Regions from separate parts of the Streptomyces sp. NPDC001714 genome, predicted to be linked through region 2. Evidence: riboswitches for the same ligand, from Rfam matches in the RefSeq annotation. Region 2 holds a riboswitch; each other region holds the start of a gene.

Region 1 (4,940 bases), on a different contig from region 2:
TGCTCCGCCTTGTCGGGGTTGTTGGAGAGCAGGTCCAGGTCGGTGAGGCCGAGGGCGGCCAGCATCTGGGCGGCGGCGGTGTAGTCGCGGGCGTCCTCGGGCAGGCCGAGGGCGGCGTTCGCCTCGTAGGTGTCGAGGCCCTGGTCCTGGAGGGCGTAGGCGTCGAGCTTGTTGTAGAGGCCGATGCCGCGGCCCTCCTGGCGCAGGTAGAGCAGGACTCCGCCGCGCTCGGCGATGCGCTCGACGGCCTCGCGCAGCTGGGGTCCGCAGTCGCAGCGGGCCGAGCCGAAGACGTCGCCGGTCAGGCACTCGGAGTGCAGGCGCACCAGCGGAAGGGTGCCGGGGGCGGGCTCGCCCAGGACGACGGCGACGTGCTCCTGGCCGTCGGTCAGGCCGTGGAACGTGACGAGTTCGGCGCTGACGCTGTAGCCGTCGTTGAAGCGCAGCGGAACCCGGACGCGGGCGCGCTGGGTGGCGGCGGGGAAGTCGGTCATCGGGTTCTCCAGTGTCCGGGTGCAGGACGGCAGTCCCGGTACGGGACGTCGCGGGTGCCTGCTTCAGATTTGAAGCAGATCCACGGCTGGAACCATACCCCATGCTTTAAATTTGAAGCAACAGATTTCCGTACGGTTTCGGGAAATCGAGTTCAAGATCCGGGGTTCAGGGCCAGGGGTTCACGATCCGGAGCAGGGCGACGACCGTCGCCGCCACGGCAGCTCGTCCGACGTCGGCCGGGGGGTCGACTCGTCGCCCTCCAGGGTGCGCGCGATCGCGGAGCTGATCTCCTCCAGCTGTGTCACCTGCTCGGCGGAGAGATGGTCGAAGACCGCCGCCCGCACCGTCTCCACGTGGCCCGGCGCCGTGCGCTCCAGCACCGCCATGCCCTCGTCCGTCAGGATCGCGAAGCTGCTCCGTTTGTCCCACTGACAGTCCTCGCGCCGGATCAGCCCGTCCTTCTCCAGCCGGGTCACGGCGTACGTCAGCCGGCTCCGGGTGATCTTCGACTTCTCGGCGAGATCGGTCATGCGCAGCTTGCGCTCCGGCGCCTCGGAGAGGTTGGCAAGGATGCCGTAGTACAAATGGGGCATGCCGGCGTCCTGCTGGAGCTGCCGGTCGATCGCATCCTCGAGGAGATGCGTCGCCGCCATGTAGGCGCGCCAGGCGCGCTGCTCCTTCGGAGTGAGCCAGCGAGTCGTCATGGCACCAGTGTAGGTTTGTTTCAAACTTTAACCAAGCGTCCATGTCAGAGCAGGCAGGCCGATCGCCGATCCCGGCCAGCCCGCCCGCCGCCGGGAGTGAGCGCGTCCGATGCCGTACCCCTACGTCCTGCTGTCCGCCGCCGTCTCCCTCGACGGCTACCTCGACGACACCGGCCCCGACCGGCTCCTGCTCTCGTCCCCCGCCGACTTCGACCGCGTCGACCAGGTACGGGCCTCCGTCGACGCCATCCTGATCGGCGCCGGCACCATCCGCGCGGACAACCCGCGGCTCCTGGTCAACTCCCCGCAGCGGCGCACGGCCCGGACCGCCGCCGGCCGGTCCGAGTACCCCCTCAAGGTCACGGTCACCGCGACCGGCGACCTCGACCCGGACGCGAAGTTCTGGCACACCGGCGGCGAGAAGATCGTGTACACGACGGACGAGGGCGCGCTGCGGGCCCGTGCCCTCGGGATCGCCGCCGACGTCGTCTCCCTCGGTGCCGACCTCGACTGGCGGCTGCTCCTCGAGCACCTGCACGACGTACGGGGCGTACGGCGTCTGATGGTCGAGGGCGGCGGCACCGTCCACTCCCAGCTCCTCCAGCAGGGCCTGGCCGACGAGCTCCAGCTGGTCCTGGCCCCCCTCTTCGTCGGCGACCCGAAGGCACCGCGGCTGTTCGGGCCCGGCGGCTACCAGGGCGGGCGGCTGCGGCTGCTGGAAACCCGCCGTATCGAGGACGTCGTCCTCATGCGCTACGAGCCCACCGCCCCCGGCACCGGCGGTTCGGCGTCCGCCGCGGACCGGCACTGGCTGCGGCTCGCCTGCGAACTCGCGGCCGAGTGCCCGCCGTCCCGGACCGCGTTCAGCGTGGGCGCGGTGGTCGTCGCGGCCGACGGCACGGAACTGGCCCGCGGCCACTCCCGGGAGGCCGGCGACCCCGTGGTCCACGCGGAGGAGGCGGCCCTGGCCAAGCTCCCCGCGGACGACCCCCGGCTGGCCACGGCCACGGTCTACACCAGCCTCGAACCCTGCACCCACCGCGCCTCCCGCCCGCACCCCTGCGCCGAGCTGATCCTCCGGGCCGGGGTACGGCGGGTGGTGACGGCGTGGCGCGAGCCGGACACGTTCGTGGCGGCGGCCGACGGGACGGGAGCGCTGCGGGAGGCCGGGGTGCAGGTGCTGGTGCTCGGGGAGTACGAGGGGGAGGCGAAGGCACCCAACGTGCATCTGCTCGGCTGAGCGGGTGGGGCGCGTTCGGCGGCCGGGTGCGTGGTGGTTGCTCGCGCAGTTCCTCCCCCGGCCTTCGGCCGGGGGGTACCCCCAGAGCCCCCTCTGGGCGCGGTCACGGGACCTCCCCGCAGCCCCCGCCGGCCCCGTGAGCCTTAACCCGTGTGACTCCCCCTCTTCGGATGGCGTATGCTGGTGTCACCGACGCGGGGTGGAGCAGCTCGGTAGCTCGCTGGGCTCATAACCCAGAGGTCGCAGGTTCAAATCCTGTCCCCGCTACTGAAGCCCAGGGCCGGAATCCCAGAATTCAAGGATTCCGGCCCTGAGTCATGTCCAGGCACGTGTTCCTTTGCGCGGTCACGGTCAGTGTCCGGACGGCCGCCCTGTGCATAACACCTGAGTCACCATCAAAACCTGTGTGACTCCTGAGCCGAGCAGCGCGCACCGTCGACTCGACCGTTTTTGACCTGTCGTGGCAGGTAAGTCCGAGCTTTGAAAGCTTAATGATCAAGGCGAACAGCTTGGAATCCGATAGCCGGGTCTATTAACGTTCGATAACGCAGCGCGGTCGTCCCAGCCGTCACCCGAGACGGCTCCGTGCGCACGCGCCGAATCCCGCAAGGGAACCGGGGAACCACCACCTTGGGGTGAATCGCACGGCTACCGCCGGTACGAAACGGCCGGTATACGCGCGTAGGAGACCTTCCCGCTCCGAACCCGTCAGCTAACCCGGTAGGCGGCGGAAGGAAAGGAGTGCGCCCGCGTGGCGTCCAACCCGCCTGCTCCGGCAGCCCCGTTCGTGCCCAGCCAGCGTCAGCCCGAGACCTTCGGCTACCCCGGCTACCGCACCGACGAGGGCCCCTTCGAGGAGTGGAACCCCACCGAGGAGTCCCTCTCCGCGGTACGCGGCCGGCACCGGGTCGCCAAGCAGAAGGGCGGCGGGCTCGCCCGCAGCTCCACGGTTCTCGGCGTCGGCGTGATCGCCGCGGTCGGCGCGGGCGGCATGGCCAGCGCCAACACCGGCAAGCCGCCGGTCTCCATCTCGCTGCCCGACCTGCCGTCCTCCGTCGGCTCCCTGCTCGGTGAGGACGGCGGCCACCAGGCCACCCAGACCGCGTTGAGCAGCGTCACCACGACCGCCACCGACGCGGACTCCTCCTCGTCCGACGCCGGTGAGGCGCTGCGCAGCCGGATCATCGCCCAGGCCGCGCAGCAGCAGAACCAGTTCGACACCAAGGCCGGCGCCAAGGCCGTCGCCGCCGCCGACAAGGCGGTCGCCGACGCCGAGGCCAAGGCGGAGAAGGCGGCCGCCGCCAAGGCCGCCGCCGCCAAGGAGAAGGCCGAGGCCTCCGCGAAGCAGAAGGCCGAGCACGCCCGCCTCGCCGAGCTGGCCAAGCAGTACACGCTGCCCGTCGTCTCGTACACGATCACCGGCACCTTCGGCCAGGCCGGCTCCATGTGGTCCTCCGGCTACCACACCGGCCTCGACTTCGCGGCGCCCACCGGCACGCTGATCAAGGCCGTGCACAGCGGCACGGTCACCGAGGCCGGCTGGGCCGGCTCCTACGGCTACCGCACGATCATCACCCTCGACGACGGCACCGAGCTGTGGTTCTGCCACCAGTCCTCGATCAGCGTCAAGGTCGGCCAGAAGGTCGCCACCGGCGACGTCATCGGCCGCGTGGGCGCCACCGGCAACGTGACCGGCCCCCACCTCCACCTGGAGGTCCACCCGAACGGCCAGGCCACCGCCATCGACCCGATGACCTGGCTGCGCGGCAAGGGCCTCAACCCCTGACCTGATCCGGACCTCACCGACCGGCCTCCGGCGGCCCTGACGGCACCCCTCCGGCGTCAGGGCCGCCGGGGTGACGAGCCGGGGATTCCGCTTTTACGAGACCTTCGTAATCGACGGGATGGGTCACCGGGCGGCCCGTGTTGAAGTTGGGCATGACTGCTCTTCGCAAACTCGGCTCTTCCGACCTCGAGGTCTTCCCGCTCGCCCTCGGCGGCAACGTCTTCGGCTGGACCGCGGACGAGGCCACCTCCTTCGCCGTCCTCGACGCGTACGCCGCCGCGGGCGGCAACTTCGTCGACACCGCCGACTCGTACACGGCGTGGATCGAGGGCAACAAGGGCGGCGAGTCCGAGACGATCATCGGCAAGTGGGTCAAGGCGCGCGGCAACCGCGACGACGTCGTCATCGCGACGAAGGTCAGCCAGCACCCCGATTACCCGGGCCTGTCCGCCGCCAACATCAAGGCCGCCGCCGACGCGTCCCTGCGCCGTCTCGGCACCGACCACATCGACCTCTACTACACGCACTTCGACAAGCCCGAGATCCCGGTCGAGGAGATCATCGGCGCGCTGGACGAGCTGGTGCGGGCGGGCAAGGTCCGGCACATCGCCGCGTCCAACATCACCGCCGAGCGCCTCCAGGAGTCCCTGGACCTCTCCGACCGCGAGGGCCTCGCCCGGTACGTCGCCCTCCAGCCCCACTACAACCTGGTCTC
Region 2 (4,940 bases):
CTACCTCCCGGCACAGACCCGCCACTACCTGGTCCGCCGGGTGCTCGGCCCGCTCGGCGCCTGGTGGCTGCGCGACCGCTTCGAGGGCAAGGTCCAGGTCCGCGAGGTCTCCGCCGTGATCGGCGCCGAGACCTCCGACGGCGCTCCGGTCCTCACCGTCCGCACTCACGACGGCGGCACCGAACGCCTCACCGCCGACCACGTCATAGCCGCCACCGGCTACCGCGTGGACACCGCCGCGATGGACTTCCTCGGCCCCGGGCTGCGCACCGGTGTCGCGGTCACTCGCGGCGCCCCGAGACTCGGCGCCGGATACGTGTCCTCCGTACCCGGCCTGTACTTCACGGGGCTCCCGGCGGCGGCGTCGTACGGGCCGGTGATGCGGTTCGTGTGCGGTACGGAGTTCGCCTCACCGCGCCTGGCCAGGCACCTGGCTGCGGCCCACGCCTGACATCCCGGGGCCGGACCGTCACCCGGCCCCGAGGGCTGCGCCTCCTCCCCGGGCGGCACACGCCGAACACCACCACCGGCGGCGGAACGCCCGAGGAGCTTCTCGATCAGGTCACCGTCGTGCGGATGCCGGGCCGGCCGGCTGCGCGCGTCGGTGAAGTGCAGCCCCAACAGCTCGCGCGCGGTGTCCAGTTCGGCGGCGTAGCCGTCCCCGTCGAACCAGAGTCCGAGTCGCCGGACCTCCGCGGCGTACGGCGCGCCGCAGGCCGGGTCCTCGGGGCAGTTGCCGAGCATCTCGGAAAACGTAACGCCCGCCACTGACAACGGCCCCATCAAGGAGGCGGCGGGCGTCACTTGAGGCCGAAACGCACTGTGAGTCCGAGGGCCGCGCTGTCCGTATTCTCTGATCATGGTCGCACCCTCCCCGTACTCACTGATCGCCACCGATCTGGACGGCACGTTGCTGCGCGGCGACGACACCCTCTCGGAACGGTCGCTGGCCGCGCTCACGCGGGCCGGCCGGGCCGGTGCCCGGCATCTCGTGGTGACCGGCCGGCCCGCCCCGAGAGTGCGCCCGCTCCTCGACGACCTCGGCTGCACGGGACTCGCGGTCTGCGGCCAGGGCGCGCAGGTGTACGACGCCGGCGCGAACCGGCTGCTGTGGTCGGTCACCCTGGACCGGGAGCTGGCGGAGACCGCACTCGGCAAGATCGAGGCCGAGGTCGGCCAGGTGTACGCGGCGGTCGACCAGGACGGCGTGGACGGGCTCACGCTCATCGAGCCGGGCTATCTGATGCCCCACCCCACGCTGCCCGCGCTGCGCGTCGCCCGGCGCGACGACCTGTGGTGCGCGCCCATCAGCAAGGTGCTGCTGCGCCACCACACCCTGTCCGACGACGAACTGGCGGCGACCGCCCGCTCGGTGGTCGGATCGCTGGCGACGGTCACCATGTCGGGGCCGGGGACCGTCGAACTTCAGCCGTGCGGGGTGACCAAGGCGACCGGGCTCGCGCTGGCCGCCGACCGTCTGGGGCTGAGCCCCGGACAGGCCATCGCGTTCGGGGACATGCCCAATGACATCCCGATGTTCGAGTGGGCGGCCCACGGGGTGGCAATGGCCAACGCCCACCCCGAACTCAGGGCGATGGCCGACGAGGTCACCACGTCGAACGAGGACGACGGCATCGCCGTCGTCCTCGAAAGACTCTTCGGCTGACGCGGGACGTCGGTCAGTACGCGCCGTGGACGTTGTCGATCGACCCGTACCGCGCGGCGGCGTAGTTGCAGGCGGCGGTGATGTTCGCGACCGGGTCGTAGATGTCGAACGACGTGCCGTCCACGTGGTACGCCTTGAACGTCGGGTCGATCACCTGGAGCAGGCCCTTGGACGGGATGCCCTTGGCCGCGTTGGAGTCCCAGAGGTTGATGGCCCGCGGGTTGCCGGAGGACTCCCGCATCAGGTTGCGGTATATGCCGTTGTAGGTGCCCGGGATGTGCTTCTCCGCCATGATCGCGAGCGACTCGCGGATCCAGCCGTCGAGGTTGTTCGGGTACCCGGCGAGGGTCGTCGAGGCCGTGCTGGTGGAGGTGGCTGCGGCGGCGGAGGCGGTGGTCGCCCCGATGAGCGGGAGGGCGAGGACGGCGGCGCCGGTGCCGACGACGGCGAGTGTGCGGACGATGCGGTTACGGCGGGGACGGCGGAGCTGGGCGGTAGCAGGCATGGCGAAGTTCCTCTCCGTCGCCTGCGAGGTGAGCTGTCGGGTTCGGGCCCGGGGAGTGCCCGGCCGCACCGCCCGAAGGCGATGCGACTTCACCCCTAGCCGTTCCGGAACGACGTCTGTCCGCTGACGTCGGCCGCCCGGTCCGGCGACTTACCTGGGTTCCCCGCTCCTGCCGTGCGAATGAACTCGTCGTTGGGTCGTTTCGGGCGGCGGCAGGATTCGGCGTCCGCCCGGCGAGCCGGAACGTATGCGAGAGCACATGTCCGGAACAAGACCCTGATTCCCGCAACATGCCGATTGACCTTGATCTGTGCCGTATGGGGTGCTTGATCCTTTGCGGTTGCCAACCCTCAACTGGCCCACAGGGAAAGGGGAGGAAGGGTCGCCTGTGGCACTTGCGGCATCCGGGCCGGCGTGACCTACTTCACGAAACCGCAATAACGGCAAATCGGGCATCCGGGATTCGTGGAATCCGCCTTTTTCATGGTTCAACGGAAAACTACCTCGTTCTCTTCCGTGCGGATTGGCTCCGGCAGAGGATTGCGGAGCGCCCCTTAATGGGAGTGATTTAGATAATTAGTCCGAATTGCCGGATTCGGGGCTCTCGGATGGGTGCGGGCTGATCGGTGGCGCGGCCGCGTGCCGGCAGCGGTCCCGCTCGCTCGATCGGCGGCCTCTGTGGCGCGCTCTCCGTCAACTTCCGAAGCCTCGGCTACGCGTGCGTGCCGTCGGCCGGCCCCAACGGGGAAGGTGGCGCGGCTGATTGACGGGGTCAGGTGTCGGGGGTGGCTGGGGGCGTCGAAGGTCGTTGTGGGCGTGCGTGATTCTCGTCACGCCGACGGGGGGTGGCGGGGAACCGGGGATCTTCGGTGTGCGTGTCCACCGTGAGGGCGGAACCTCCCCTGTGGTGCGCGTCGTTGTCATGGCAGCCACCCTGGGCGGGAACCCGCACGTGCCGAGGCTCCCGCGAGCCGGCGGGGAGCTGCGCGGGCGTCATGCGCGCGCAGGGATGCCGTTCCGTCGGTCGAGGGGATGACGGTCAAGGGAACGCGGAGGTCGTCGTGCGTGGTCTCGTGAAGGATGGGCATACGGGTGGGCGCGAGGTGCCTCCCTTCGTGCGCCGGGTGTCTGCGTCGGCCTGGGCGGGCGGCGCAGGGGGTACGCCCGGGCGGGTGACGTCGGGCGGGGGAGGCGGGGCCGTTTCCGGGCGGCCGTCATCCGGAGGGGGTGCCGCCGGACGGCCCCGCGGGTGCCGCCCCGGATCCGAACCCGGCGCGGGGCCTGGCGGAGGACACGGCCTGGTCCTCGGTTCGGGACAACTGCCCGCACTTCCTGTTAAGTCAGTAGATGTCAGGTCGTATCGGCTGATCAAAAACATAACGGTCGTGATCCGATAGCGCCCGGGGTGTAACCGTGGGCGCCCTCGGTGATCGAAACCTGACCGGATACGCTGACTTGAGTGATGGCAGCGACCTATCGACAAACCGTGTAATCGCCAGTAGACACCAGCAGACAGGAGACCCCTCGTGACCGTCGTCGGGCCGTTCGGGCTGAGCGTGCGGGACCAGGCTCTGGAAGCCGATGTCCAGGCCGGATTGACGGCTGTCGAGGAAGGCTTGCTAGAAGCCACCAAGAGCGAGGTCCCGTTCATCACGGAGGCCGCGCAGCACCTCGTGCGGGCCGGCGGGAAGCGGTTCCGCCCACTGCTGGTGATGCTCGCCGCGCAGTTCGGCGATCCGTACGCGCCCGGTGTCGTGCCGTCGGCCGTCGTCGTCGAGCTCACCCACCTGGCCACGCTGTACCACGACGACGTCATGGACGAGGCCGTCGTCCGGCGCGGTGTCGACAGTGCCAACACCCGCTGGGGCAACTCCCTCGCCGTCCTCACCGGCGACTTCCTCTTCGCCCGCGCCTCCCAGATCCTCGCCGACCTCGGCCCCGAGGCGGTCCGGGTCCAGGCCCTCGCGTTCGAACGGCTGGTGACCGGCCAGATCCTGGAGACGGCGGGCCCGTCGGACGGCCGGGACCCGGTCGAGCACTACCTCGACGTGCTCAGCGGCAAGACCGGCTCGCTGATCGCGGTCTCCTGCCGCTTCGGTGCGATGCTGTCCGGTGCCGACGAGACGGTCGTCGACGTCCTCACCCAGTACGGCGAACGGCTCGGTGTCGCCTTCCAGCTCGCCGACGACGTCCTGGACATCGCCTCCGACTCCCACGAGTCGGGGAAGACTCCGGGGACGGACCTCCGCGAGGGCGTGCCCACGCTTCCGGTGCTGCGGCTGCGGGAGCGGGCGGCCCGGCTGGGGCTGGCCGAGGACATCGCCCTGTGCGAGCTGCTGGACTCCGACCTCACGGACGACGCGCGGCATGCGGAGGCCCTGGCGGCGCTGCGGGCGCATCCGGCGCTGGAGCAGGCCCGCCGGGACGCGGTCCGGTACGCGGAGGAGGCGCGGGCCGCGCTGGCTCCGCTGCCGGAGTGCGACCCGAAGGTGGCGCTGGTGGAGCTCTGCGACGCGGTGGTGCACCGAGCCGGATAGTCCTCCGGTGAGCCCTGTGGGCTCCGTTCTCCCCGGAACAGGCGCCCATGTGACTCGGGTCACATGGTTGGACTGAGTCCAATCCAGGACGTGTTCCGTACTCCTTCGCAGAAGCCGACGCAGGGGGCGTCGGCTGACACAGGGGGAGAAAACGGAATCATGGTCATCGCCGCAACGCGCCGCAAGAGCCTCGTCGCCGCTGCCATCACCGTCACCGTCACCGCTCTCGGCG
Region 3 (4,940 bases), on a different contig from region 2:
CGGTGGCGGTGGCGGTGGCGGTGGCGGTCTCCGTGGCCGGGGTGTCGGCCGGGGGCTCGGACGACGGCTGATCGGGGGACGGCCGGCCGGAGGACGGCTGATCGGTCGCCGGCGCGGACGGCTCGGCGCTCTGCGTCTCGGCCGGCGGGGTGACCGGGCTCGCGGTCCCGCTCGGCTCCGCGCTCTGGGACGGCGGCTGCTCGTCGGCCCCCGCACCGCACTTGCGACCGGAGTTGATGCAGTCGACCATCTTCCGCATCAGGCTCTCGTCGAAGACGTTGATGAAGTCGCCGTGGTCGGTGACCGGCTTGTGCAGCTGCTCGGGGAACGAGTCCACCGCGAACAGCGGGACCGTACGGCCGCCGTCCTGGAGGCTCGGAGCGTCCACGTCGTAGACGATGCGCTGCACCAGCTGCGGGATGGCCTGGAAACCGGCCGGGCAGCTGCCGTCGGGAGCCTCGAACGCCACGTGGGTGCGGTGGTTGGCGCTGTCGATGTTCCGGCCGTCCCAGCAGCTCTGGAACCTGAACGTGCGCACGACGTCACTGCCGGAGGGGCAGAGCGGGTACTTGTCCTTGAGCTGCCGGTCCTCGTAACCGGTGCAGCTCCAGGAGGCGTTGGCGTTGGCCGGGCCGTTGACGAACGCCTTGGCGTCGCCGGTGATGATGCGCAGCAGCCGGGGCATCTCGGTGACCTTGGAGGTCGGGTTGCCCTCGAAGGTCAGCGTGACCTCCTTCGCCGTGACGATCTGCCCCGCGTTGCCCTCGGTGCCGCCGCCCGGCTTGTCGGCGTCCCGCTCCTGCTTGCCGTTCTGCAGCCGCAGCACGGGCCAGTAGTACGTGGACTTGTCGCCCTGGTCCGCGCAGCTGGTGTCGGCGTTCGCGAGGTCCTGGTCGCTGGCGAAGGCGTTGTTGGACTGGTTGCCGATGTAGTCGTGGAAGTGGTGGGCGCCGTTGGAGACACCGGGCGCGACGATCACGTTGTCCGAGTTGAACAGGCCGTTCGCGTTGACGCCGCAGCTGGAGCTGAAGGTGCCGGTGGAGCCGCCGGGTTGCTCGGCCGGGGTCGCGACGTTCGGCTGGACGGAGGTGATGTCCGCGTAGTCGGAGGCGACCGGGCCGTTGCCGCCCTGGCCGACCGCACCGGTGCCCTGGCTCGGCGCCGCGCTGCCCTGGCCGCTCTGGCTCGGCGTGGCACTGCCCTGGGGCGTGGCCGACTGCCCGTCGCCCTGGTTCGAGGAGCGGAGGGTGCAGGCGGCGAGGTCGTCGAGGCCCTGCGGGCGGTCGCCCTCGCGGGCGATGGCGTCGGAGATGCGCTGGATCGACTCGGACCGCTTCTCCTTCAGCGGATTCATGATCGTCTCGTCGGCGAGGCCGGGGTTCTGCTCGATTGCCGCCGCGGACTGGGTGAGTTGCTGGTAGGCGGCCGCGATCTGCTGGTCCAGCTGGGCGAGTTCGCGGTCGACGTCGGCCCGGGCCGCGTCGGGCACCGCCGTCAGCCGGCTGCCGACGTCGGGGCAGTAGACCGTGGGAGCGGAGAGCACCTGGCCGGTGGCGACCTGGCCCTGCTGGTCCCCGCCGCCCTCGGTGGCCGAGGCGTAGACGTTCACCGCGACCAGTCCTCCGCCGCCGAGCATCAGGGCGACCGCTGCAAAGGTCGCGCGCTGTGCGCCGGTCGGGCGTCTGCGCCTGTTGCGTCTCAAGGTCGTTCCCCTGCGTGTCGTAGGCGGCCGGGCATGGAAATCCCCCGCCCTATACGGCCCACGGCGCCATCGTGTTCAACAGACCCACGAATTCACGGTGACCTCACAGAAAGCGCGTGCCCGGGAGCAGGGTGAACGCGACCGACGGCAACGCCCCGGTGACCCTGCGAATGCAATGGATGCGCGCGAAATGCCGTTCCGTACGGTCGAGTTCCGAACGCTAAGACGAACATCACAAATACGTATCGGACAATAGCCACTTCAACCTTCACACGAGTGACACAAGTTGGCTAAGTTGACGGGCAAGCCGCTCGGCTCCCCCCGGCGAATCCCGTCGGGCCGCGCGGCCTCCGCCGAGTCCGGTGCCCCGCAGGGGCGGATCCGGAGCCGGGGACCCAACCGAACCACTGGGGTGAATCGGCCGACCGTCCGCAAGGGCAGAGGCCGTAGGGCATGCCTTCCGGACTTCACCGCGCCCGAACCCGACAGCTAACCCGGTAGGCGGAGTACGGAAGGAGCACGACCCCTCAATGGCGCCCGAGAGCCGTGACGAGGTTCGACAGCGGATCGACAGCCTCTACGACCAGGCTGAGAACGCCACCGGGAACTACAACGCCACCCGTGCGATGAGCGGGGGCTCGCGCTCACGTGGTGTCCCGCTGTTCAAACGGCCCCGTCGCGACGACCCGGGCCTCGACAACATCGCCCGGGAGTGGTTCGAGGGAGCGCGCTCGAAGCTGGGGCCGAGCGTTCCGGCCGCGCTGCCCACCGACCGGCTGCCCAGCCGGCCCGGCCCGCGCCGGCCCGTCAGCGCCATGGCCGCCGACCTGCTCGGCCAGCTGGAGGACTCGGGCCCGGCCCGGCTGGAGCTGACCGCGGGGCCGTCCGCGCAGAGCGAGATCGAGGTCGTCCGTGAGCTGCCGGCGCGCCCGAAGCTGGAGTTGACGGCGGGGCCCGCGGCGGCGCTGCCCGCGGGGACTATGGGTGGGCCCAGGACGCTGCCCGCCGCCGCGCCGCAGCGGCCTACGCCGGGTACCTCCAAGACCAAGAACCAGCTCAAGCTCGCCAAGGCCCGCGAGATGCTGTCCCAGCGCACCGGGCAGCGGGCGGTCGCCGCCCTCGAACCCGCCCCGGCCCCGATGCCGGTCGCCCAGGCCGCTCCGCCGGCACCCAGCCCCTGGCCCACGCCCGAGGCCCCGGCGCAGCAGTGGCAGGCTCCGGCCGCCGGCATACCGAACCAGCGCACCGGCAGCGGCTCCGCCCGCACCGACTCCCTCGCCGCCACGCGCGCGCTCCCGGCGGTGACCGAGACGGGCGGCATCCCGATCGTGTCCCCGTCGGACACCGGTACCTTCCGCATCATGACCCCGGGCGGTACCGACAGCACCCCGACCCGGGCCCCGGCGGACTCGAGCGGCTTCCGCATCATGACCCCCGGCGGCGCCGACAGCACCCCGACTCAGGCCCCGGCGGACTCGAGCGGCTTCCGCATCATGACCCCCGGCGGCTCGGGCGGCGGGACCTACCAGACCGCGCCCCCCATGGACGCGGGCGCCGCCCAGGCTCCGGCCCCGTCCCCGGGGGACTCCGGCTCCTTCCGCATCATGACGCCGGGCGCCACGGGCTCGTTCCCGATGCCGACCGCGGCCGACGCGGGCGCCTTCCCGACCACGGACCCCATGAGCACGAGCGCCTTCCCGACCGCCACCCCCGCGAACAGCGGCGCCTTCCCGACCGCGGACCCCATGAGCACGAGCGTCTTCCCGACCGCGGACCCCATGAGCACGAGCGCCTTCCCGACCGCGGCGCCCGCGGTTCCCGCTGCCGCTCCCGCCCCGGCCCCGATGGACGCCGGCGGATTCCGGGTCATGTCGCCGAACGCGGCCGCCGCCTACACCGATCTGCCTCCGGCCGCCGCCTACAGCGACGTCCCCCTGGCCACCCCCGACACCGCCTACGCCGTCGGCGCGTACAGCGCAGCGGCCGCCGCCCCCGTGCCGCCCGTGGCCGCCATGCCGCCGGCCGCCCCCTTCGCCGCGGCACCCGCCGCCGACATGTCCGGCGCCTACGCGGCCGGCATGCAGCCCGCCGACGGTGCCTACGCCTACGCCGCCACCACGGCCATGCCCACGGCGACGGCAGACCCCGCCGCCGCGATGCCAACGCCGATGGGGGCACCCATGGCGGCCCCCATGGCCATGCCCGCCGCCGCGATGCCGACGCCCATGCCGGCACCGATGGCGGCACCCATGACGGCACCCCCCGCACCGGCGACGGCCGCGGTGCCGACGGCCATGACCGCGCCGCCCGAGGCGATGATGATGGCCGCGCCCACCATGGCGATGCCCACGGCCGCCCCGGCCCCGGTCGTCACCGCCCCGCTCCCCACCACCCCCCTGCCGACCGCACCCCCGCAGGTCCCCGCCCCGGTGGCCACCGCAGCCGCGCCCGCACCGGGCGCCTACGCCGAACCCGGGGTCTTCCTCCAGCCGGGCGTCACGGCCGAGCCGGGCAAGGCCATGAAGGCGCTGGCGTTCGCGCGGGAGCAGATCGGCCGGCCGTGCGTCTGGGGGGCGACCGGGCCGGGGGCGTACGACTGCTCCAGCCTGACCCAGGCCGCCTGGCGCGCCGCCGGCGTCACGCTGCCGCGCACCGCGCCGGAACAGACCCTGGCCGGCACCCCGATCACGCTGGCCGCGATCGAGCCCGGCGACCTGGTCTTCTTCTTCGACGACGACAGCCACGTCGGGATCTACGCGGGCGGCGGCGCGATGGTGCACGCGCCGAGTCCCGGGGCGCTCATCCGCGAGGAGTCGATCTACAACGCCGGGGAGTCGGCGATCCACCGGGTGATCCGCCCGGCCTGACCCCCTGGCCGTCGGGGTCAGACCCTCCGCCGCCGGGTGCGCCAGCTCTCGTGGTGGTCCAGGAGGGTCTCCTCGACGGGCCGGTAGGCAAGGCCCAGTTCGTGGACGCTGCGGCCGTTGTCGACGCGGAAGCGGATGCCGAGGTGCTTGCGTATGTAGTCCTGGGTGAGGCCGAAGAGCGGGCCCAGGACCCGTACCGGCCCGTGCGGAAGCGCGGTGCGTGGCAGGCGGGGGTCCCAGGGGTGGCGGCTGCGGATGATCCGGGACATCTCGTGGAAGGACGTCATCGTCTCGTGGGCCACGATGTAACGCCCCCTGGCCGCGGGGTTCTCCGCCGCCGCGATGTGCGCGTCGGCCACGTCGCGGACGTC
Region 4 (4,940 bases), on a different contig from region 2:
CGTCAGCTCCTCGATCTCGTCCCGGCGCCGGATGTAGTCCTCGTGCGCGGCCCGGTACGCCGCCGCCAGCTCGGGATCGCTCTCCAGCCGCGCCGTCATCTCCTTCATCACGCCGTTGGCCTCGAGGGTCCCGATGGCGGACGCGGCCTTCGGGCACGTCAGGTAGTACAGCGTCGGGAACGGCGTCCCGTCCGGCAGCCGCGGCGCGGTCTCCACGACGTCCGGCTGCCCGCACGGGCACCGGTGCGCGATCGCCCGCAACCCGCGCGGCGGCCGCCCGAGCTGCTGCTTGAAGGCCTCGACGTCCGCGTCGGTCGGCTCGGTGCGCGGAGTGGAGGGAGGAGCCGTTTCCATGCCTGTCTTTCTGCTCTGCCGCGCTGCTGCGCGCTACTGCTCTGCTGTTCTGCTGCTCACTGGTCGGACGCGTCGGACTTGTCGACGCCGTCCCAGACGTTCGCGTACCAGGGCCGGTCGGCCGCCCCGAGGTAGGCGTGCGCCTGCTTGGCGGCACCGGGGTCGATCACGGTGTACCCGGTCTCCCCCGGCATCACGTAGTGCAGCCGCTGCCGGATCTGCTGCTCGGCGTACGCGTCGTCCTGCCACCGCGCCTTGAGGTCCCGCAGCTGCTCGACCCGCTGCCGGGCCTGTTCCTGCCGGCGTTCGAGGTCGGAGATCTCGGCGCGCTGGGAGACGTACTGGCGCATCGGATAGGCGAGCGCGACGACCATCGTGCACAGCACGATCGCGAGCAGCGCGGCGCGGCCGGTGAGCCGGGAGCGGCGGGCCTGGCGCCTGGTCTGGGAACGGTAGACCCGGGCCGCCGTCTGCTCGCCGAGCAGCTTGAGCCTGGTCGCGGTGGAGAACCGGTCCCGGTCCTTCACGGCCATGTCCCCGCCTCCCTGATACGTGCGTACGTCCCCGCACACGGTACGGGACCGGGTACGGGGACGTACGTACGACTGGCGAAGCCTTACCCTCTACGGGCCGTACGGGGACGTACGGGCTCAGCCCTTGAAGCGCGGGAAGGCGCTGCGGCCCGCGTACACCGCCGCGTCGTCGAGGATCTCCTCGATGCGCAGCAGCTGGTTGTACTTGGCGACGCGCTCGGAGCGGGCCGGGGCGCCGGTCTTGATCTGGCCGCAGTTGGTGGCGACGGCGAGGTCGGCGATGGTGACGTCCTCGGTCTCGCCGGAGCGGTGCGACATCATGCACTTGAAGCCGTTGCGCTGGGCGAGCTCGACGGCGTCCAGGGTCTCGGTCAGGGAGCCGATCTGGTTCACCTTCACCAGCAGGGCGTTGGCGGTGCCCTCCTCGATGCCGCGGGCCAGGCGCTCCGGGTTGGTGACGAACAGGTCGTCGCCGACCAGCTGGACCTTGTCGCCGAGCTTGTCGGTGATGACCTTCCAGCCGGCCCAGTCGTCCTCGAACAGCGGGTCCTCGATCGAGACCAGCGGGTACGCGGCGACGAGCTCCTCGTAGTACTCGGTCATCTCGGCGGCCGAGCGGGACTTGCCCTCGAACTCGTACTTGCCGTCCTTGTAGAACTCGGACGCGGCGACGTCGAGCGCGAGCGCGATCTGCTCACCCGGGACGTAGCCGGCCTGCTTGATCGCCTCAAGGATGAGGTCGAGCGCGGCGCGGTTGGAGTCCAGGTTCGGGGCGAAGCCGCCCTCGTCGCCGAGGCCGGTGGACAGGCCCTTCGACTTCAGGACCTTCTTGAGGGTGTGGTAGACCTCGGCACCCCAGCGCAGCGCCTCGGAGAAGGACTCCGCGCCGATCGGGGCGATCATGAACTCCTGGATGTCGACGTTGGAGTCCGCGTGCGAGCCGCCGTTGAGGATGTTCATCATCGGGACGGGGAGCAGGTGCGCGTTCGGGCCACCGAGGTAGCGGAACAGCGGCAGGTCGGACGCCTCGGAGGCGGCGTGCGCGACGGCGAGGGAGACGCCGAGGATGGCGTTGGCGCCGAGCGAGCCCTTGTTGTCCGTGGCGTCCAGGTCGAACATGGCCTGGTCGATCAGGCGCTGCTCGGTGGCGTCGTAGCCGACGAGCTCGGGGCCGATCTGCTCGATGACGGCGAGGACGGCCTTCTCGACGCCCTTGCCCAGGTAGCGGTTGGGGTCGCCGTCACGGAGCTCGATGGCCTCGAAGGCACCGGTGGAGGCGCCGGACGGGACGGCGGCACGACCCGTGCTGCCGTCGTCGAGGCCGACCTCGACCTCGACCGTGGGGTTGCCTCGGGAGTCCAGGATTTCCCGGGCTACGACGACGTCGATGGACGGCACGAGCATCTCCTTCTTGGGATGTGACGCTGGTTGTGCGGGGCGCACGTGGGCCTCGTCGGCCCTTGCTCAGCCTTGCGACTAGAGCCTAACCGTCCCAGGGCCGTCGGCCGGCACGACCGACCGGCCCGTGGACACACAGACGGTACCCATTGTTCACGCGCGGAACAAAGGGGTCCCGATGAAGAACGGAAGAAGAGCGGGCCAAGAGGGGGCCGAGAGGGGGACGGCAAAGAGAAACCCGCCCCGGTGCGTTCGGGGGAAAACGCACCGGAGCGGGGGCCCGTGGGGGACGGGGGTGGCCCTCACGTGGCCTCCACTATGGGGACCACGGTTGTGTGGGAGCTGTGGTTCAGCTGGGCGCCGCCTCATACTCACGGCGGCCGCACCGCGCCTTACTTCAGGTGCAGCTGCTGGCCCGGGTAGATGAAGTCGGCGTCGTCGACGATGTCCTTGTTCAGCTTGAACAGCGCCTGCCAGCCACCCTTGACCTTGTGCTTCTCGGCGATCGAGCTGAGGGTGTCGCCCTTGACGACCTTGTACTCGCCGTCGCCCTTCTTGACCTTCTTGCCGGTCGGGGTGGTGACGGTCTTCTTGGCGGCCGGGCGCTCGGCGGAGCGGGAGGCGGCCTGGGTGTCGGTCGAGCGGGTGGCGGTGCTGCTGCTCGACGAGCTGGAGCTGCTGCCGGTGTAGGTGGCACCGGACAGGCCCGTGCCGCAGACCGGCCAGGCGCCCTTGCCCTGGGCGGCGAGGACCTTCTCGGCGATCTGGATCTGCTGCGCCTTGGTGGCCTGGTTGGCCTGCGCGGCGTACTGCGTGCCGCCGTACGCGGCCCAGGTGGAGGCGGAGAACTGCAGACCGCCGTAGTAGCCGTTGCCGGTGTTGATGGCCCAGTTGCCACCGGACTCGCACTGGGCGACGGCGTCCCACTCGGAGGCGGTGGCGGCGGAGGCGCTGCCGGCCGCCATCAGCGGGGCGGCGACGGCGACGCCGGTGACACCGGCGACAGCGATGGCGCGGACGGCCTTGGACGGACGACGGTGCTTGCCCTTGCCGGAGAACAGCATGGATCGATCCCCTCACCGACGCCTGCGAGGTGAGCTGTCGGGTTCGGGCCGGTTGAGTTGCCCGGCCGCACACCCGTGTGTCGGTGCGCGGCTTCACCCCGAGCCGGATCGGCGGCCTCAACCACCGGTCCCGGCACTTACCTTGGGTCCCCCGCTCCTGCCTACGGCGCATGACGCGACGACTGTTCCCGGACAGCCGCTGGCAGGACTCGGCGTTGCGACGGCCGGGGCTCGTGGTGACGAGCGGCCTTGACCGTAAACAGGCCATCAGGTGAATTTCAAAGATGATCAGGGCTTCTGAGACTCATCCCACACTTTCACCAAAACGGACATTCAACTCGAAACGGGGCGTCAACTCCCGTTACTTTTCGCCCGATTCGCTGCCGAGTTTCAGGGTCTGACCGGGGGTGATGGCGTTCGGGTCGGTGCCGATGTCGGCCTTGTTCACGGCGTAGAGCGCGCGCCATCCGCCGTCGAGGTCAAGGGAGTCGGCGATGGAGGCGAGGGTGTCGCCGTCACGGACGGTGTAGGTGCCGCCGCCACTGGAGGCGTGCCGGCCGGAGGAGGTGGCACTCTGACCGTTTGTCACGCTTTCGTCCGCCGAGCCGCCACGGTGCTTGCCGCCACCACTGACGGCACCCGTGTCGACCAGACTCCAAGAACCCCCGGTCTGCGACGAATTGTCCGAGTCGTCGGTCCCCGAAGTGGCGGGACTCTCACTCGCCCTCGAGGTACCGGAGCCAGAGGATTCCGACTTGTCCGTCTTGGTGGATTTGCTGGAGGTGTCCGTCTTCGAGTCGCTGCCGGCACTCGCGTCCGGAGAGGGGGTGGCGGAGTCGTTCGCGGAGTCCGTGGCGCCCGAAGAGGAGTCGGAACCGGAGGAGGACGAGTCGGACAGCCCAGAGGACGAATCCGATGAGCCGGAGGAACCAGACGAACCACCCGAGTCGCCGAGTCCCGTGTCGACGTTCACCGAGGCGTCGTCGGACGAGAGCCCGGCGAGCAGGGCGCAGGTCCGCCAGGGCTTGGTGCCCTGGTCGGCGAGTATCTTCTCGGCGACCGCGATCTGCTGCGAACGGCTCGCCTGGTCGGGCGTGGTGGCGTACTCCTGGCCCCCGTACTTGTTCCAGTCGTCCAGGGAGATCTGGAGGCCGCCGTAGTAGCCGGTGCCGTTGTCGGCGCTCCAGGAGCCGCCGCTCTCGCACTCGGCCACCTGGTCCCAGGTGGAGCCGTCGGCCGCGCTGGCGCTCACCGCGCCGAGGAGCGGGATGGCGATGGCGGAGCCGGTCACCCCGGCCGCGACGAGGAGTGCCGGAGCCTGGCGGGGGCGACGGTGACGACCGTTCCCGGAGAGCATGCGGAAACCTTTCGAGCGACAGCGGTGACCGGCGCGGCGGGTCCCGCAGGGGCGCCGCGCTGATGGGTGAACGTATCCGCAGACGATCACTTGTCACAAGTTAATGCCGCGTAGATCACGTGAAGATCACAGACTTGAACGCCGGTCACCTTTTGCCCGTACGGACCGGTACGGGCCTGGGCACTTGGCTTCCGTGATGCCCACGGTGGCCTCGAAGGGTGGGACGAGCGGTTG

The links. Region 2 has a riboswitch for cyclic di-AMP ahead of ACFY0P_RS01030 (transglycosylase SLT domain-containing protein). Riboswitches for the same ligand answer to the same signal wherever they lie in the genome.
Region 1: linked by a shared signal. The riboswitch ahead of ACFY0P_RS11600 (M23 family metallopeptidase) and the one ahead of ACFY0P_RS01030 (transglycosylase SLT domain-containing protein) in region 2 are both predicted to bind cyclic di-AMP.
Region 3: linked by a shared signal. The riboswitch ahead of ACFY0P_RS05925 (C40 family peptidase) and the one ahead of ACFY0P_RS01030 (transglycosylase SLT domain-containing protein) in region 2 are both predicted to bind cyclic di-AMP.
Region 4: linked by a shared signal. The riboswitch ahead of ACFY0P_RS35500 (transglycosylase family protein) and the one ahead of ACFY0P_RS01030 (transglycosylase SLT domain-containing protein) in region 2 are both predicted to bind cyclic di-AMP.

Annotation. Positions count from the first base shown of each region.
Region 1 covers NZ_JBIAUL010000003.1:619,750-624,689, forward strand. The annotation lists gene ribA (GTP cyclohydrolase II) at 1-494, opposite strand, end outside; gene ACFY0P_RS11585 (MarR family winged helix-turn-helix transcriptional regulator) at 675-1,199, opposite strand; gene ACFY0P_RS11590 (dihydrofolate reductase family protein) at 1,309-2,439, shown strand; tRNA gene ACFY0P_RS11595 (tRNA-Met) at 2,633-2,706, shown strand; cyclic di-AMP (ydaO/yuaA leader) riboswitch at 3,024-3,183, shown strand; gene ACFY0P_RS11600 (M23 family metallopeptidase) at 3,191-4,225, shown strand; gene ACFY0P_RS11605 (aldo/keto reductase) at 4,378-4,940, shown strand, end outside.
Region 2 covers NZ_JBIAUL010000001.1:207,941-212,880, forward strand. The annotation lists gene ACFY0P_RS01020 (FAD-dependent oxidoreductase) at 1-451, shown strand, start outside; gene ACFY0P_RS01025 (HAD family hydrolase) at 860-1,666, shown strand; gene ACFY0P_RS01030 (transglycosylase SLT domain-containing protein) at 1,680-2,171, opposite strand; cyclic di-AMP (ydaO/yuaA leader) riboswitch at 2,175-2,373, opposite strand; gene ACFY0P_RS01035 (polyprenyl synthetase family protein) at 3,698-4,708, shown strand; gene ACFY0P_RS01040 (CHRD domain-containing protein) at 4,868-4,940, shown strand, end outside.
Region 3 covers NZ_JBIAUL010000002.1:302,195-307,134, reverse strand. The annotation lists gene ACFY0P_RS05930 (DUF1996 domain-containing protein) at 1-1,636, opposite strand, end outside; cyclic di-AMP (ydaO/yuaA leader) riboswitch at 2,044-2,222, shown strand; gene ACFY0P_RS05925 (C40 family peptidase) at 2,233-4,569, shown strand; gene ACFY0P_RS05920 (NAD-dependent epimerase/dehydratase family protein) at 4,587-4,940, opposite strand, start outside.
Region 4 covers NZ_JBIAUL010000016.1:103,291-108,230, forward strand. The annotation lists gene ACFY0P_RS35485 (DUF501 domain-containing protein) at 1-354, opposite strand, end outside; gene ACFY0P_RS35490 (septum formation initiator family protein) at 411-887, opposite strand; gene eno (phosphopyruvate hydratase) at 1,005-2,291, opposite strand; gene ACFY0P_RS35500 (transglycosylase family protein) at 2,678-3,349, opposite strand; cyclic di-AMP (ydaO/yuaA leader) riboswitch at 3,354-3,528, opposite strand; gene ACFY0P_RS35505 (transglycosylase family protein) at 3,711-4,706, opposite strand.